2 regions of the Pseudoalteromonas sp. HL-AS2 genome follow, and region 2 is predicted to be linked to the other one. Evidence: predicted binding sites of a transcription regulator. Region 2 holds the regulator's gene; the other holds the start of a gene.
What was found. The regulator MetJ, encoded in region 2, represses methionine synthesis genes. The targets are predictions, from matches to a motif close to TAGACGTCTAGACGTCTA.
Positions count from the first base shown of each region.

Region 1: metA (homoserine O-succinyltransferase) is a predicted target of MetJ. The motif match lies at 7,503-7,520, and genes of this name have one in related genera.

Region 1 covers NZ_CP133571.1:2,338,871-2,348,201, forward strand. The annotation lists gene RB215_RS10875 (CsbD family protein) at 1-77, shown strand, start outside; gene RB215_RS10880 (hypothetical protein) at 140-853, opposite strand; gene RB215_RS10885 (transposase) at 1,042-2,016, opposite strand; gene RB215_RS10890 (Sbal_3080 family lipoprotein) at 2,154-2,642, shown strand; gene metH (methionine synthase) at 2,778-5,408, opposite strand; gene RB215_RS10900 (homocysteine S-methyltransferase family protein) at 5,421-6,500, opposite strand; gene metA (homoserine O-succinyltransferase) at 6,490-7,437, opposite strand; gene ettA (energy-dependent translational throttle protein EttA) at 7,678-9,331, shown strand, end outside.
Region 2 covers NZ_CP133571.1:2,832,917-2,842,247, reverse strand. The annotation lists gene priA (primosomal protein N') at 1-1,871, opposite strand, end outside; gene rpmE (50S ribosomal protein L31) at 2,128-2,343, shown strand; gene RB215_RS13220 (malic enzyme-like NAD(P)-binding protein) at 2,888-4,129, shown strand; gene metJ (met regulon transcriptional regulator MetJ) at 4,228-4,548, opposite strand; gene metB (cystathionine gamma-synthase) at 4,748-5,986, shown strand; gene RB215_RS13205 (bifunctional aspartate kinase/homoserine dehydrogenase II) at 5,992-8,337, shown strand; gene RB215_RS13200 (penicillin-binding protein 1A) at 8,427-9,331, opposite strand, start outside.

The DNA.
Region 1 (9,331 bases), 490 kb from region 2:
GCAAAATTCAACAGCAATACGGTAAGTCGAAAGAAGAAGCCGAACGCGAAGTTGATGAATTTGAAAAAGACCATTAATTTTAGCTATTAGCTACTTAAAAATAACCGCCTTTGTTGGCGGTTTTGTTTTTGGCTAAACATTAATGAGCACTTATCACATCTTCAGCTAATAGTAGCTCATCGCCTTTATATACTTCGAGCCAGCCTGGCGGGGATGTATCGCAACCAATAATAGTTACCTGTAACACATAACTATAACGACCATTTTTAAACGTATAATTATGATTGCCACCACTGCCTTCAAATGTAATATCGCCATTTAGTAAAACCATATCAGGCTTGTCGCTTGGCTTTTTATCAATACCCCACACTGCATAACGAAAATTATGATCGCCTAAATCATCAACACGAATATGGTAGTTAGCTGTTTTCCAATCAAGTACTGGCTTTTCAAAAGTATTGATACTTGCATGCAAAGATTGCTTACCTTGTTTTATTAAGCTTTTAGCAAGTGCCTGCTCTTTAGCGTTTTGGGTATTTACAGCAATAATTTTACCGGCGGTATCTACCCACATAACGCCGTTATTGAGCATAATGCCGCGCCAACCTACACTATCCCAATCGGTATCAATGTTTGAACTGGCAATAACTGCGGTGAGTTCATCGTCAAACACTTCATCAAAGCGGTTAATAAGCTCAGCCTCATCTTTAATGTCAGGTATAGGATATCGTCGTTTTAATGGGTAATAAACAAGCGAGGTAATAGCTGCTTTATCGTCACCCTCAAAGGCAGCAATAACAGGTAAAGTGAACTCGTGATATTTTTGCTCAAGAGAACATAGAATGACACCCACCCTAATAATTAATCCCTTTGGTGTTTATCTAAATAAACATTGCTGAGCTTAAAATCCCCTTAGCTTTGACAATCTCTCTGCTTATTAAAATAATATTCAAATAACACTGTTTTTATTCATTTTTAGGCATGCGAAATACTGTGCTTTCACAGTGAGAGGGAATTACGGAGAGTTTTTGAAGTAAAATTTTAAGCCAGTAGCTTTTCGCAGTTACTAACGTTGGTGCGCCGCTTTCTGTTTAGGTGTTCGCAGTATCCTTCGTGTGACGCTGGGCGACCTACTGCACCATGAAATACGCGACTAAATTGTGTGGTGAGTTTTAGCCAGTTTTCGGGGGTAATGTTTACTCTTTGTAACAGGGGTAAAGTGGTACTCTCAATATGGCCTTTCTTGCCTTCGCGTATACAACGCCCGGTTAATTCTACTAGTTCAAGGTAAGATTTAAGCGCAAATGGTAATCCTTTCGCCATGTGCTTTTTTGATTTACCTGAAAAGCGCAGGAGTTGCTTCGGTTGCTTACCTGCAGTGGCACTTTCAATGCGTATTTTTACGCTGGTATGCTCTGATGTTTCTGGTGTTGTTGCTGCCTTTGCTCTTATTGGGTTTAAGTCAACATATGCCATACAGGCGATTAATGCGGCTTCATCTAAAAGGGCTTGTGATTTAAAACGTCCCTCCCAAAACCGTCCGGTACAGTTATCTTCTTTATTAGCTCTGCGCGCAATGTCTTCATTTAATAAGCGCATAAACCAACTGATATTAGCTAAGCGTTCTCGGTATTCACTGATTGTTTCATTTAGAAAGAGCCATTCAATTTTACTTAGCTCTTCACCTTGCAGATATTTGTTAGTGAGTACAGTGCCTTTACAAAGCCTGTGCCACCGCTGAATAATGGCTTTATCGGTTAGTCGCTTGGCTTTTTTATCATCAACATAGAGTACTAAGTGGGTGTGATTACTCATTACTGCATACGCGCACACATCGATACAAAATACGTTAGCGAGGGCAAGTAATTTGCTTTCAACCCACCCTCTGCGATGTTCATACGATTGATTAGTAAAGTTGTCTACGCCGCATAAAAATGCACGGCGTACACAGCGCGAAATACAGTGATAGTATTTTGTATCGACCAAACTAACCTGACGTTTTCTTGCGATAGCCATGTGACACCCTGCTTAATTATTGCACTAAAAAGAGCATAGTTAATTACACTGATATTACAAATATTAAGGTGGGTGTCTGTTTAATTTTTACCATGGTATTATTTATAAGATCTATATAATTATTGGAAATTAATTTAATGTTAAGATGCTTCACCGCTATATCTACAATATTGTTACTCTCTGGTTGTGCTAACAATGCAATTGTTGAGCTTCAAAAACTAGATTCAAAAAGTTTAACAAACAAAAATATACAAATAATCGATGATGGTAAAACTAAAGATTCAATTAAACATATCATTGCTGGCAAGTTAGATAAATACGGCTTTAAATATCAAATTGTCGATATTTCACAGTCTAACTCTAACGTAACAAATAACCCTAAGCTGACTTACTCTGCAAACTGGTGGTGGGACATGGCTAGTTATATGCGCTATTTGAACATTGAGATAAAAGACAACAGCCAAACTATCGCACTGGTAAAAATTGACACCGTGAAGTGTGGTGGTTTTGACAAGTTTGGTTCAGCCCAACGACGCACTGAGATCACCTTAGATTTACTCCTAAGTGACTTGAGCAAAGAAGAAGCCAATGAACTGATTTGTCTTGGTGGCCAACCCAAAAACTAATCTAAAAAATTGAATAATAAAATTAATGTGTTGTGGCCAATTAATTCTAGACACTGAATTAATTGGTCACAATAGTTGTTAAAAACGAGCCAAATTTGGCTCGTTTTTGTTTTACTGATAACTGACCGCTCCGCTCTATTCTGGATCATACCCCAAATTAGGCGACAGCCATCTTTCAGCTTCTTCCAGCGTCATATTGGTTCGTTTAGCGTAATCTTCAACCTGATCCTTTTGTACCGCTGCTACTGCGTAGTATTTTGCCTCAGGGTGTGAAAAGTACCAGCCCGAAACGGCCGCACCTGGCCACATGGCGTACGAGCTTGTTAGCTGCATGCCAATACGTTTTTCGGTGTCGAGCAACTGCCAAATTTTCTTTTTCTCGGTGTGCTCTGGGCACGCCGGGTAGCCTGGCGCTGGGCGAATACCTTGGTAGTTTTCGCGTATTAGCTCATCGTTTTCTAAGTTTTCATCTGGTGCAAAACCCCAGTATTCTTTACGTACTTGCTCGTGTAGGTACTCGGCAAACGCTTCGGCGAGCCTGTCGGCAACGGCTTTAATCATTATTTTGTTGTAGTCGTCTTGCTGGGCGTCAAACGCATTAGCTAGGTCGTCTTCTTCCAACCCCCCCGTTACTGCAAATGCGCCAAAGTAATCTGGCGTACCTTTTGGGGCTATATAATCAGCTAGGCAGTAGTTAGCAAAATCGGTTTTTTCGGTTTGCTGGCGTAAATGGCACGAGGTAGTTAACACCTCTTTGCGTGTTTCGTCTGTGTATATTTCTATGTCGTCGCCAACGCGGTTTGCCGGAAATAAACCAATTACACCCAGTGGTTGCAAACTGCCTGCTTTTTCAAGGTCGTCTAACATGTCGTTGGCGTCTTTAAATAAGCTTTGCGCTTGCTCGCCTACTACTTCATCGGTCATTATGCGCGGGTATTTACCAGCAATTGACCAGGTCATAAAATATGGCGTCCAATCTATGTATTTACGCAGCGTAGCTATAGATACGTTTTTAAACTCTTGCACGCCAAGCTGCTTAGGCACTGGTGGTGTGTAGTTATCCCAATCGAGTTTTGCAGCGTTATCGCGAGCACGCTGAATTGTCACTGGTTTTGAGCGTGGTTTTTTACGCGCTTGTTGCTCGCGTACTTTCACGTACTCGGCTTGTGTTTTTTCTAAAAAGTCACTTTTGTGCTCTTTCGATAATAAGTTTGAAACCACACCCACTGCACGGCTGGCGTTACTCACATACACTACGCCTTTATCGTACTGTGGCTCAATTTTAACGGCGGTGTGCGCTTTTGATGTAGTAGCACCACCAATTAACAGCGGCAGTTCAAAACCACGGCGTTTCATTTCTTTGGCTACGTGTACCATTTCGTCAAGCGATGGGGTAATTAGCCCCGATAAACCAATAATATCAGCTTTTTCGTCGATTGCGGTTTGCAGTATTTTATCAGCAGGCACCATTACGCCTAAGTCGATTACTTCGTAGTTATTACATTGCAGTACTACGCCAACAATGTTTTTACCTATGTCGTGTACGTCGCCTTTTACTGTGGCCATTACAATTTTTCCGTTGGTTGAACCTTCTTCTTTTTCAAGCTCAATGTAGGGATCTAGGTAAGCTACGGCGCGCTTCATTACGCGGGCCGATTTAACTACTTGTGGTAAAAACATTTTACCTGCACCAAATAAGTCACCTACTACGTTCATGCCGTCCATTAACGGGCCTTCAATTACGTGAATAGGTTTAGCGGCAGCTGCGCGGCACTCTTCGGTGTCTTCGTCTATAAAGGTAGTTATACCTTTAACAAGGGCATGTTCAAGGCGTTTTTCAACGCTCCAACTGCGCCATTCTAAATCTTCAACGCGCTCAGCTTGTGCCATGCCTGAGTACTTAGGCGCAAGCTCTACTAAACGCTCGCCTGCACCGGGGTCAGTATTGAGTATTACGTCTGTAACGGCTTTGCGTAGCTCTTCAGGTATATCATCGTAAACCGCCAGTTGCCCCGCGTTAACAATCCCCATATCCATACCCGCTTGAATAGCGTGATATAAAAATACTGAGTGAATGGCTTCACGTACTGGGTTATTACCGCGAAACGAAAACGACACATTCGACACCCCACCCGACACTTTACAGTGCGGCAAGTTTTGCTTTATGCGCCGTGTGCCTTCAATAAATTCGACCGCGTAGTTGTCGTGCTCTTCTATCCCTGTGGCTACAGCAAATATATTTGGGTCAAAAATAATGTCTTCGGGCGCAAAGCCAACTTCTTCTACTAATATTTTGTAGCTACGCTCACATATTTCAAACTTTCTATCGGCGGTAGCGGCTTGGCCGTCGGTGTCAAAGGCCATAACTACAGCCGCTGCACCAAAACGTTTAATGGTTTTGGCTTGACGAATAAACGGCTCTTCGCCTTCTTTTAACGAAATTGAGTTAACAATGGCTTTGCCTTGAATGCACTTTAAACCAGCTTCTATTACTTCCCATTTAGAGGAGTCGACCATGATAGGTACGCGAGAAATATCGGGTTCTGAGGCAATTAAATTTAAAAACTTAACCATGGCGGCTTTTGAGTCCAACATGGCTTCGTCCATGTTTATATCAATTACCTGCGCGCCGTTTTCTACTTGTTCGCGAGCAACTGTTAACGCGGTTTCATAGTCTTCTTCCATGATCAAACGTTTAAACATGGCGGAGCCGGTTACATTGGTACGTTCGCCGACATTAGTAAATACTGCTATTTTTTGAGTCATGTTGGCGGCTCCTTAATTTAAGTTACAGGCTTCGAGGCCCGATAAACGCATGCGTACTTCAATTTCTGGCAACTGGCGTGGTTTAACGCCTTCAAGCCCTTTTGCAAAGGCGCGAATATGCGCAGGTGTGGTGCCGCAGCAACCACCTACAATATTAATAAAGCCCGACTTACCCCAATCAATAATTTCGGTTGCCATTTCTTTTGCTTCTAGGTCGTAGCCACCAAATTCGTTAGGCAAGCCTGCATTTGGATGCACAGAGGTAAAGGTTTCGCATACACGCGACAACTCTTGCACATATTGGCGCAGTAAATCTGGGCCTAAGGCGCAGTTAAGGCCAATAGAAAGCGGTTTAATATGGCGAATAGAGTTATAAAAGGCTTCGGTAGTTTGCCCCGAAAGCGTACGCCCAGAGGCATCGGTAATAGTGCCGGAGATCATAACTGGTAATGTGCGCCCTGCTTGCTCAAACGCTTCCTCTACTGCAAACGATGCAGCTTTAGCATTGAGGGTATCGAATATGGTTTCGATTAAAATAATATCGGCGCCACCTTCCATCAGTGCCAAGGTCGATTCTACATAGGCAGTAACTAAACGATCAAAGGTAACATTACGATAACCCGGATCGTTTACATCGGGCGACAATGAACAAGTTTTTGATGTTGGCCCAAGTACGCCCGCTACATAACGTGGTTTTTCGGGTGTTTTAGCACTAAACTCATCGCAAAGTAGCCGTGCCAATTTTGCCGACTCTAGGTTTATTTCACGGCTTAAATTAGCCATGTCGTAATCTTCCATCGAAATGGTGGTGGAGTTAAAGGTATTGGTTTCGATAATATCGGCACCGGCAGCTAAAAAGCTACGATGAATATCGGTAATTATTTTAGGCTGCGTAAGGCTTAGTAAATCGTTATTACCGCGAATAAGTACATGCCAATCTTTAAAGCGCTCACCGCGATAGTCTTGCTCTTCTAATTGGTGTGCTTGGATCATAGTGCCCATAGCGCCGTCTAAAATTAAAATTCGCTCTTTTAACGCTGCACTTAGTTCGTCGTGCTTATTTTGGTCATTATTAAGAGGGTTATTCGGCATAGTTGTTAGTCCTTACGTCTTGGCTAACTAAATTAATATCATAGGGTGTAGTTTGGTACACGTAATAATTTAACCAGTTCGAAAAAAGTAAAAAAGCATGGCTTTGCCACGTTTTTGAAGGTTGTTTAGTTGCATCATCATCTGGAAAGTAATTTTCGGGTTTGGGCGCATTGTCGCTTTTTTCGCAATCGCGTTGGTATTCAGCTTTTAACGAGTCGGCGTCATACTCTGGGTGGCCGGTAATAAACACTTGGCTGCCCGACTTATTTTTAACTAAGTAAGCACCTACTTTCTCAGAACCCGCTAGCACGACTAGTTCATTGCAAGCATTTATTTTATTTACATCTACATGGCCATAACGCGAATGCGGCACTAAAAAGGTGTCGTCAAAGCCGCGCGTTAACGCCCCATGTTCAAAGTAACATTGGTGCGTAAATACGCCGCACAGTTTATCGGTTTTTAAATCGCGCTTTATTTTATAATGATGATAAAGCGCTGCATGCGCTGCCCAACACGAAAAAAGTGTAGACGTAACATGCTGCTCAGCCCAATCTAAAATTGCGGTAAACTCATCCCAATAAGCTACATCCTGGTACTCTAAATGCGCTAGCGGCGCGCCGGTAACTATTAATGCATCGTAGTTATTGTTTTTTACTTCTGAAAAATAACGATAAAAGGTGTCTAGGTGCTGCTCTGAATTACTGCTACTGCGATGAGTGTCTAGACGCAGTAGTTCTACATTTACTTGCAAGGGCGAATTGGCAAGCAAACGAATAAACTGTACTTCGGTTTCAACTTTATTAGGCATTAAGTTAAGAATAGCCAAACGCATGGGGCGAATTTCTTGCGTTTTTGCACGAGTTTGTGGCATTACAAATACGTTTTCTTGGCGCAGGCGAGCAATAGCTGGTAGTTCGTCTTTTACTGTAATTGGCATCCTTTTACTCCTATTCATCAAAACCGAAAACTTATTATGAACAGATAAGAAAAAATATCAACCAATAGATGTATAGATGTCTAAATATCCAAATGAATTTTTTTCATCCTATTTTATAATCGTTTTTGTGCACTTTATAGTTTGTTTGTCGGTTTAAAATTGGCCATTCGTTGACTGCCTCACCCGTCAACCACTACAATAGAGCATTGTAATTTTTATTATTATTTGAAGGTTTTTTCCATGGTTTTACCTGATAAATTTATATTCTCGATGAGTCGAGTTTCTAAGGTTGTGCCACCTAAGCGCACTATCTTAAAAGACATCTCGTTACACTTTTTCCCGGGCGCTAAAATTGGTGTGCTTGGTTTAAACGGCTCTGGTAAATCAACATTGCTACGTATTATGGCCGGTGTTGACCAAGACTTTGAAGGTGATGCCTTTCCACAACCAGGCACTAAAATTGGTTACTTACCGCAAGAACCTGTTTTAGACGAAAGCAAAACCGTACGCGAAATCGTTGAGCAAGCTGTTGGCGAAGTTAAATACGCGCTTAAACGCCTTGACGAAGTGTATAACGAATACGCCATGGAAGACGCTGACTTTGACGCACTTGCAAAAGAGCAAGGCGAGCTTGAAGCGGTTATTCAAGCGCACGATGGTCATAACATAGACAACGTTTTAGAGCGCGCTGCCGATGCACTACGTTTACCTGAGTGGGATGCTAAAATTGAGCACCTTTCGGGTGGTGAACGCCGCCGTGTTGCTATATGCCGACTGTTACTTGAAAAACCAGACATGCTTATTCTCGATGAGCCAACTAACCACTTAGACGCTGAGTCGGTTGCCTGGTTAGAGCGCTTCTTACACGATTACGAAGGCACAGTTGTGGCGGTAACGCATGACCGTTACTTCCTAGATAATGTAGCAGGTTGGATTTTAGAGCTTGACCGTGGTGAAGGTATTCCATGGGAAGGTAACTACTCTTCGTGGTTAGAGCAAAAAGATGCGCGCCTACAACAAGAGCAAAAATCTGAAAAAGCACGTCAAAAGTCAATTGCGCAAGAGCTTGAATGGGTTCGTTCAAACCCTAAAGGCCGCCAAGCTAAGTCAAAAGCACGTATGGCGCAGTTTACCGAAATGCAGCAGTCTGATTATCAAAAACGTAACGAAACCAACGAAATGTTTATTCCGCCTGGCCCACGTTTAGGGGATCAAGTGCTTGAAATAACTAACTTACGTAAAAGCTTTGGCGACCGTGTATTAATCGACGATTTAAGCTTTAGCATGCCAAAAGGTGCCATTGTGGGCATTATTGGTGCTAACGGCGCGGGTAAATCAACACTGTTTAAAATGATCAGCGGCGAGCAACAGCAAGACAGCGGCAACATCACCATAGGTGAAAGCGTACACATTGCAACGGTTGATCAGTTCCGTGACGGTATGGACGAAAGCAAAACTGTTTTCCAAGAAATATCAGACGGGCAAGACGTACTTAAAATTGGTAATTTTGAGTTCCCAAGCCGTGCTTACGTTAGCCGTTTTAACTTTAAAGGTAACGATCAGCAAAAATTTGTTAAAGACCTATCGGGTGGTGAACGTAACCGTTTACACCTTGCTAAGTTATTAAAAGCTGGCGGTAACGTGTTACTACTCGATGAGCCAACTAACGACTTGGACGTTGAAACACTACGTGCACTAGAAAACGCTATTTTAGAGTTTCCTGGTTGTGTAATGTGTATATCGCATGACCGTTGGTTCCTTGACCGTATTGCTACACATATTTTAGATTACCGCGACGAAGGCCAAATTAACTTCTTTGATGGTAACTACACTGAGTACGAAGAGTGGCTTAAAAAGACGTTAGGTGCTGAGGCAACTCAACCTAAGCGTATTA
Region 2 (9,331 bases):
TCACGCAGTGCAAAGCGAGCAAAATCCTGATAACCATTATTAACCAAATCTTGTAATAGTGGGTGCTCAGGAAAATGTGTTTGCAATAACACTTGGCCTGCCTCACCTGAGCGCCCAGCACGCCCGGCCACTTGCGTAACAAGTTGGGCTAAATGCTCAGTTGCTCTAAAATCACAGGAGTATAAGCCGCTGTCTACGTCTAAAATAACCACTAAACTTACATCGGCAAAGTGATGCCCTTTAGCCAACATTTGCGTGCCCACTAAAATGCGCGCGCCGCCTAGGTTTATTTCATCCAGTGCTTTTTCAAGGCTGCCTTTACGACGAGTAGAGTCGCGGTCGATACGTGTAACAGGGGTTTGTGGAAATTCACTCGATAAAAACTCTTCGATTTGCTCAGTGCCTTTACCATTAGGAAAAATTTGCGTGCTACCGCAGTCGGGGCATTGGTGTGGAACATGATATTGATCGCCACAGTGATGGCAAATCATTTGCCCAATAGCTTTATGAAAAGTGGCGCTGGTGCTGCAACGCTTGCATTCGCTTAACCAACCACATTCATGGCAAATTAACGTGGGCGAAAATCCACGACGATTTAAAAACACCATCACTTGTTTGCCACGTTTTAAATGTTGGCGCATGGTAGCAAGGCTGGCATGGGCAATGCCTGCTTGGTCGGGCTGACCTTTCATATCGAGTAATTTAAATTGGTTATCGGTAGCGGTTTGCGCGCGCTCAGTAAGGCTCAGTAGTTGGTATTTATTATTAATTGCTTTGTGCAGGGTTTCGAGTGCCGGTGTTGCACTGCCTAATATAAGCGGAATTTTATGCTGATATGCACGATACGCAGCTAAATCACGGGCATGGTAGCGCAGCGTGTCTTGCTGTTTAAAAGACGAGTCATGTTCTTCATCAACCACTATCATGCCGAGCTTTAAAAATGGCAGAAAAATACTCGAACGTGTGCCTATTACTATGGCGCAGCTGGCTTTTTCGCAAAAACGCCAGGTTTGTAAACGTTCATTATCGGTTAAAGCTGAATGCCAAAGCATAATGGGGGTGTCGGGAAAGCGGCGGCGAAAGCGGTTAACGGTTTGCGGGGTTAAGCCTATTTCGGGCACTAATACTAGTGCTTGTTCGCCGCGCTTTAGTACTTCTTCTAAACATTGTAAGTACACTTCTGTTTTGCCGCTACCGGTTACACCTTCTAATAAAAAGCTGCTAAAACCGCTGCTTTGATTAATTGTGGTGCAGGCAACCGCTTGCTCTTTGTTAAGTGTTGGTTTGCTACCCACTGTTGGGGCTACACTTTGCCAGTGGTTATCATGCTCAATTGACTGTGTTATGAGTGCCTTATCTATTAAGCTATCAATGGTTTTTTTACTAAAGCCCAAAGCTTTTAACTCGGTTAATGACGACTTGCCTGATTGCGATAGCTGCTTTAGTAAATTAAGTTGAGTCTTAGCTTTTAATGACGGCAGCAGCGCGCCTTTTTCCGTTAGGGCTACCATATTAATGCTGGTTTTATCAGGCGATTCGCCTTGGCGTAGTGCGCTTGGCAATGCAATATGAATGGTTTCACCCAGCGGGTAGCAATAATAACGGGCAGTAAAGCGCAGTAACTCTATGTGCTCTGCAGATAAAATTGGCGTATCGTCGATAATTTCAAAAATTGCCTTTATTTTGTTTTCAGGCACTTCGGTTGTTGTTTTAAGCGCTAAAACCACGGCTACTTTACGTTGATTACCAAAGGGTACTAACACCCGCATTCCGGGTTTTAATGGCGCAGAAGCTTCACCAAGCTGGCTATCTACTTTATAATCAAAGGTGCGCGGTAGTGGAACTTTTATAGCAACTTCAACAAAATACATAGTAACTCAACTGTTAAAAAAATAATGGGGGAGGGCGTGCTAATACTTGGCCCTAATGTACTAAAAATACAGCTAAAAACCTACTACCAAATAACCTTGTTTACTCAAAATGGTTATTTTTTTAGCAAAAATACTAATTAATGCTTGTGTGCTTGATGGTTGTTGGATAAAATCCGCCACCAATAAATTTGTTTTAACGACGTATGGTGCCAGACTCCGGGTTTGGAGAGCGATGCGGCCTTAACTAGAGGTTTCTATGAAAGAAGGTATTCACCCTAAGTACGAAGTAATTTCTGCAACTTGTTCATGTGGAAACGAATTCGAAACTAGCTCTACTCTGTGTAAAAATATTCACCTAGACGTTTGTTCTGCGTGTCACCCGTTTTACACTGGTAAGCAAAAGATTTTAGACACTGGCGGACGTGTTGATCGTTTCAACAAGCGTTTCGGTGCACTTGGTAGCAAAAAGTAATTATTGCTATTTAGTTAAAAAAAGCATCTTAGGATGCTTTTTTTATGCCTAAAAATCCTCTAACTTCCCCCTAACCTCGCTAGTTTTAAGTTTATTGCTTTTTGCATAACTATTTCCTGTTCTTATTCTCGGTATGCATAAACCTTTGCAGACAAATGACTTAATATTCTCTATATTTTTAATAGCTTAATTTTCAACTCGGTTTCTAAAAGTAGCCAACATGAAGCTATGTGTTGTTAAAGCAGAATAAATAATCGCTTTTAGCTGATTTTATTTACGTTTTAAAAACCTGTTTTGTGAATAATACTTTTAACTAAAATAAGCTTGAAAAGTGTCTTTTAGCACAATTTATATTTATGAAAAGTAGCGGTGTTTTTATCGAAGTTGCTGAAAATTCGCTTAAAATTAACAGATCTAGCATATAACAGGATAGACCTGATATTGCTTGGAATTTAAAAATAATAAGGGTATCGTACTTTAAGGCATGTTAAGTGTCGCTTTACTCCCTCTCACTTTAACTTAAATTGCAGGATATAATCGCGTTATGTCGGACTTTCGTGAACAAGCACTACATTATCACTCTCACCCCGTTCCAGGTAAAATCAGCATTGAGCTAACCAAGCCTGCAGAAACGGCTCATGATCTCGCTTTAGCTTATAGCCCCGGTGTAGCTGAGCCGGTGCGTGAAATTGCTGCTGACCCTGCAAATGCCTATAAGTACACAGGTAAAGGTAATTTGGTTGCAGTGATCACCAATGGTACTGCCATTTTAGGCTTAGGAAATTTAGGCCCGTTAGCGTCAAAACCGGTAATGGAAGGTAAGTCGTTGCTGTTTAAACGCTTTGCAGGTATTGACTCAATTGATATTGAAGTAAAACACCGCACCACCGAAGACTTTATAAATACTGTGGCTAATATTGCTGATACTTTTGGCGGTATTAACCTTGAAGATATTAAAGCACCAGAGTGTTTTGAAATTGAAAAGGCGCTTATTGAACGCTGTAGTATTCCTGTTTTTCATGATGATCAGCACGGCACGGCTATTGTAACGGCTGCAGGCATGATAAATGCGCTGGAAGTGCAAGGCAAAGATATTGAAGATGCAGTTATTGTATGTTTAGGTGCCGGCGCTGCAGCGATTGCTTGTATGGAGTTATTAATTAAGTGTGGTGCACTGCGTGAACATATTTATATGCTTGATCGTAAAGGTGTTATTCACACTCGCCGTGATGATTTAAACGAGTACAAACAGTTATTTGCTAACAATACCGATAAGCGTACATTACAAGATGTAATTGAAGATGCTGACGTATTTGTTGGTGTATCGGGCCCTAACTTATTATCGGCCGATGATTTAAAATTAATGGCAGCAAAGCCAGTCGTATTTGCTTGTTCGAACCCAGACCCTGAGATTGATCCGGCATTGGCACACGGCGCACGTAGCGATTTAATTATGGCAACAGGGCGCTCAGATTACCCTAACCAAGTTAATAACGTGTTGTGTTTTCCGTTTATTTTCCGTGGTGCACTTGATGTGCGTGCCAGTGAAATTAACGATGAAATGAAAATTGCAGCAGTTGAAGCTATTCGTAGTATTGCCAAAGAGCCGGTTCCACCAGAAGTACTAAAAGCTGCCGGTGTCGATAAGCTAGCGTTTGGTGCAGAGTATATTATTCCTAAGCCTATGGACCCGCGTTTATTGCCGCGTATTGCTAAAGCAGTTGCATTAGCAGCCATTGCTTCAGGCGTAGCGCAAATAGAGCTGCCAGCAAACTATATGGAATAAGCAGCATTATGTTGCTCGGTATTAAGTTACTTCAGTGTAATTTATAGCCATAAAAAAACCTCAGCCATGCTGAGGTTTTTTTGTTTAAAAGCCGCTGTTTAGTCTTCGTTTAAAACAGGAACTTCTAAGCCCATTTCTTGCATTATTTTTTTCACTTCTTCAGGCACTTTTTCGGCGTTATCTTTACGTAAATCATCATCGTTAGGTAACGGTTGCCCAGTAAACGCATGCAAAAATGCTTCACATAATAGCTCGCTATTAGTTGCATGGCGTAAGTTATTAATTTGCCTACGGGTGCGTTCATCGGTTAGTACTTTTAATACATTTAGCGGGATCGAAACGGTGATCTTTTTAACTTGCTCTGATTTTTTCCCGTGTTCTGCGTATGGGTGAATATACTCGCCATTCCATTTTGCCATAAGATGTATCGTTGCCTCAGATTATTAATTGCTCACCCTACTAAAAAATAGCGCGAATATGCGTGAAATTCTATCGATTTAAACAAATTAGTCAAATACTTGTTGCACAGATGGCTAGGTGTTTAAATGTTTTGACTTCTTAAGTTGAATGAATTACTGTTTTAGACGTCTAAACATCTAAATAAAGCAGGTAATAAATATGAGCGAAAAAAATAAAGCGACAATTGCAGTTCGCAGTGGTGTCGATGCTGATAAGCACCATGGCGCGGTTGTGCCTCCGCTGTATTTATCAACCACTTATTCGTTTGCCGACTTTGATACAAAACGTCAATATGACTATGGCCGCAGTGGTAATCCAAATCGTGATACTTTAGCCCAAGCACTCAGCGAACTCGAAGGTGGTGCTCGCGGCATTATTACTGCAACAGGAATGGCTGCCGTACATTTAGCCACTCAGCTGCTTAATAGTGACGATACGTTAGTGATCCCCCATGATTGTTATGGCGGCAGCTATCGCTTATTTACCTCATTACAAAAGCGCGGCCTATTAAAACTCGAAGTGTTAGATTTAACTAAACCAGAAAGTTTGCAGCAAATTTTAGTAATCAAACCTAAGTTAATTTGGATAGAAACCCCTAGTAACCCTATTTTACGTTTAACTGATATTAAAGCAGTAACCGATATTGCGAAACAATGCGGTGCTTTGGTAGCCGCAGATAACACTTTTTTATCGCCTGCATTACAAAACCCGATTAAATTTGGCGTTGATATTGTGGTGCACTCAACCACTAAGTACATAAATGGCCACTCAGACGTGGTTGGCGGTGCGGTTATTGCTGCAACTGACGAACTAGGTGAAGAACTGGCTTGGTGGGCAAATAATATTGGTATAACGGGGGCACCGTTTGATAGTTACTTAACTTTGCGTGGCTTGCGTACTTTAAATGTACGCTTACGGCAGCATCAAGAAAATGCCTTAGCTATTGCTAAGTACCTTGAAAGCTCAAAATTTGTTAGCCAAGTATATTACCCGGGGCTAGAGTCGCATCCACAACATGAATTGGCTAAAGCACAGCAACTTGGTTTTGGTGGCATGGTTAGTTTTGACATTAAAGGTGATGTAAATGACGCAGCTGCATTTTTAACAAACCTTAAAACATTTAGCTTAGCTGAATCTTTAGGTGGCGTAGAGAGCTTAATATGCCACCCAGCAACAATGACGCATGCAGGAATGGAAGCCGAGGCTCGTTTAGCCGCTGGCGTTGGCGATACGCTTATTCGTGTGTCGGTAGGTATTGAAGATGTAGCAGATTTATTAGCAGACTTTGATCGGGTATTTAATTTAGTGCAACCAGGTCAGCACAATAACGCAGGTAAAGCAGGTGCTAGCGCAAGTAGTAATGTTAAATTGAGCGCTGCTCACCCGGCGTTGTGGTAATTAATATGACTAATAATATTCATAAGTTTGGTGGTTCGAGTTTAAGCTCAGCCGAGCGCTATAAAAGCGTTGCAAAAATAATTTTAGGGCAAGCTCAGCCCGGTGATTGTGTAGTGGTATCGGCTGCAGGAAAAACCACAGATACATTAGTAAAACTGTGGCAAAGTTATCAGCAGCACGATACTCAAGCGCTCGCTGATATTGTATTGCAATTAAACAATCATCAAAGTGATTTAATAACGCAGCTACTGCAGGGCGATTTAAAGCGCAGCGCTTTAACCACTCTAAATGAAGAGCTAAGTTTAGTTGCTAAATTAGCGAGTACTGAGCAGTTGCAAGAAGCGGCGCTACTCGCCCATGGTGAGTTGTGGTCAGCTCGTTTGCTCGCTGCGTATTTACAGCAACTTAATGTTGCTGCATGCATGCAAGACGCAAGAGGCTTGTTTACGCTAAGTGATGGACAATTATTGCATAGCCAAAATACACAGCAGTGTAGTGAGCTTATTAGCCAGCACAAAATTAACGTGGTAACAGGGTTTATTGCGGCTAATACCCAAGGCGATACGGTCACTCTTGGTCGCAATGGTAGTGATTACAGTGCAACCTTATTGGCAAGTTATTGCAATGCTAAACAAGTATATATTTGGACCGATACACAAGGGATATTTAGTACCGACCCACGTAAAGTTAACAAGGCCATTAAATACGCTAAGGTATGTAGAGCGCAAGCTAACTTATTGGCAAGATTAGGTAACCCCGTTTTACACGCTAAAACATTATCGCCACTTAAAAATACCGATATAAAGCTTGCGGTGCGCAGTAGTTTTGACGTGCAAGCAAGCTCAACAAATGTAGTGAAAGAGGGCTGTGTAAAACAAAAACGCTTTATTACTACATTAGAAAATATAGATTTACTTAGTGTTGAAGGGCTAGTTGAGGGTGAGGTAACTCAGGTTAGCCAGCTTATTCAACATAGTTTGCATCATTTTAGTAGCGCGGGTGAAACTTACCTAATAGTACCGGCAGTAGCGACCCATCAAGTAGTTAGTTACTTTGCAGGAAGAGCCAATATTAGCGAGTCTAACCTACATGGTTGCGCGCTAGTTGCTCCTGAGCAAGATATAAACTTATTGAGTACTCAGGCACGCGAGTTGCTCAATTTGCATAATATTGAACCTCGCTTTGTGCATCAAGATAGTGGTTATGTATTGCTACTGACGGATCAGCTTATTGATAGTGATGTGCTTAATGTGCTGCACGATAAACTGATCACTAAAGGCCAAGAAATTGCCTTAATAGTGGCAGGGCTTGGTAACGTAGGGGATGTATTTGTTAGCCAACTATCGGCGCAGCTAGCACGTTTATCAACCGACTTTAATATTAAGTTAGTGGGATTAGCACGTTCGCAAAAACTGCTATTTAATCCCAGCGGCATAAATGTACAGCACTGGAAGAACCAATGGCAGTTAGAGGCTGTTGACTATAGCAGCCAAGATTTATTAACCGCTATTGGCCAGCTTGATTACGAGCATAAAGTGGTTATAGATATAACCGCCAGCGAGCAATTTAGTCAGTTATACCCAGATTTTGTTGCGCTTGATTGTCATTTAATTAGTGCTAATAAGTATGCTGGTACCGCGCCAACTCCTTGGTATAAAGCGTTGCAGCACAATATTGCGCAGCGCAATTTATATTGGCGCTATAACGCTAGTGTGGGTGCCGGTTTACCAATTAATTTTGCCCTTGCAGATTTACAAAACAGTGGCGATAAAATAACACGTATAGAAGGTGTTTTTTCGGGTACGTTATCGTGGTTATGTAGTATGTATAATGGCGCAACTGCATTTTCTGAGTTATTACTTGAAGCGCAACAAATGGGTTTTACTGAACCCGATCCGCGCGAAGATTTATCGGGGCGAGATATGCAGCGTAAGCTACTTATTTTAGCGCGAGAGTTAGGGGTTGAATTAGACCTTAACGACATTGCCTTAGCGCCGTTAATGCCCGATGAGCTAGCACTAGGTAGCTGGGATGACTTTTTAGCTAATAAACATAAGCTCGACACTTTTATTGAAGAGCATGCACGCAATGCAAAATTACAAAACGCGGTACTTCGTTATACAGGTTTACTGAGTATTGAGCACGATAGCGTAACGGCCAAAGTAGGGTTAGCGTATGTTACGCCCAATGACGCATTAGCAAACTTAACCCCGGGTGATAATATTTTTGTTATTAACAGCCAGTGGTACAGCAATAATGCCTTGATTATACAAGGCCCAGGTGCTGGTAAGGAAGTGACTGCAGCAGGCGTTCATTCTGACTTATATTGGCTGATAAAAAACTTAAAGTAATAATTAAATAAAACAAAAAACGGCAACCTAAGAAGGTTGCCGTTTTTTAGCGTAATTAACCATTTAGCTAATGAGAGATGTGCTTATGGTTAAAATAGCTCTTCTTCTGTTTTGGTGTTTTCTTCAAAAATATCGCTTGGCTGCGAAAGCACATAACTAGTTGGGGTAGTGCCTTTTTCAAAGTATTCAAAGCGGCTAGTATAATCATTTTTGTGGCTTAATAAGCCAGTCGCTAAATCAATACGAATAGAAACTAATCCTTCAGGTGGTTCAATTGGCGCTTCTGGTTGCCCATCAAGAGCTGCCCTCATAAATTCATTCCATGCCGGTTGAGCTGTTTTAGCGCCCGATTCAGCCCCTGTTATTTGACCACTATCAAGGTTGTTGTTATAAGCAGAACGACCTAGAGTATTGCCAGGGTTGTCAAAGCCAACCCATACTGAGGTGAGTACATTGCGGTTAAAACCACTAAACCAAGTGTCAACAGAATCGTTTGTGGTACCTGTTTTACCCGATAAATCACGACGCCCTAAACGCTGTGCTCGCCATGCAGTCCCCGTCCAGCCTGTTTTATTGCTCCAGCTTCCGCCGCCCCAAATTGCGCTGTTCATAGCGTCTGCAATTAAAAAAGCATTTTGTTTAGAAATAATACGTGGGGCACATTGCACTGTTTGCTGCGCTTTTTCACCTTGCTCAGTATTTTCTATCGTTAGGCTGCTGTTATTTTCGATAGCGAGGGGCTGCGTGTTCTCATCGCAGGCTAGGGCTGGGTTTGCTTTAAATAACACTGTACCAAAGGCATCTTGAATTTCAGATATAAAATACGGTTCTATTAAATGCCCGCCATTAGCAAACGCGCTCATACCACGAGCAAGTTCTAATGGAGAAATGGAAGCACTACCAAGCGCTAAGGATTCACTGCGGTTAATGTCTTTATTATCAAAACCAAATTTAAGTAAATGATCGGCAGTACGTTGCAAGCCTACACCACGTA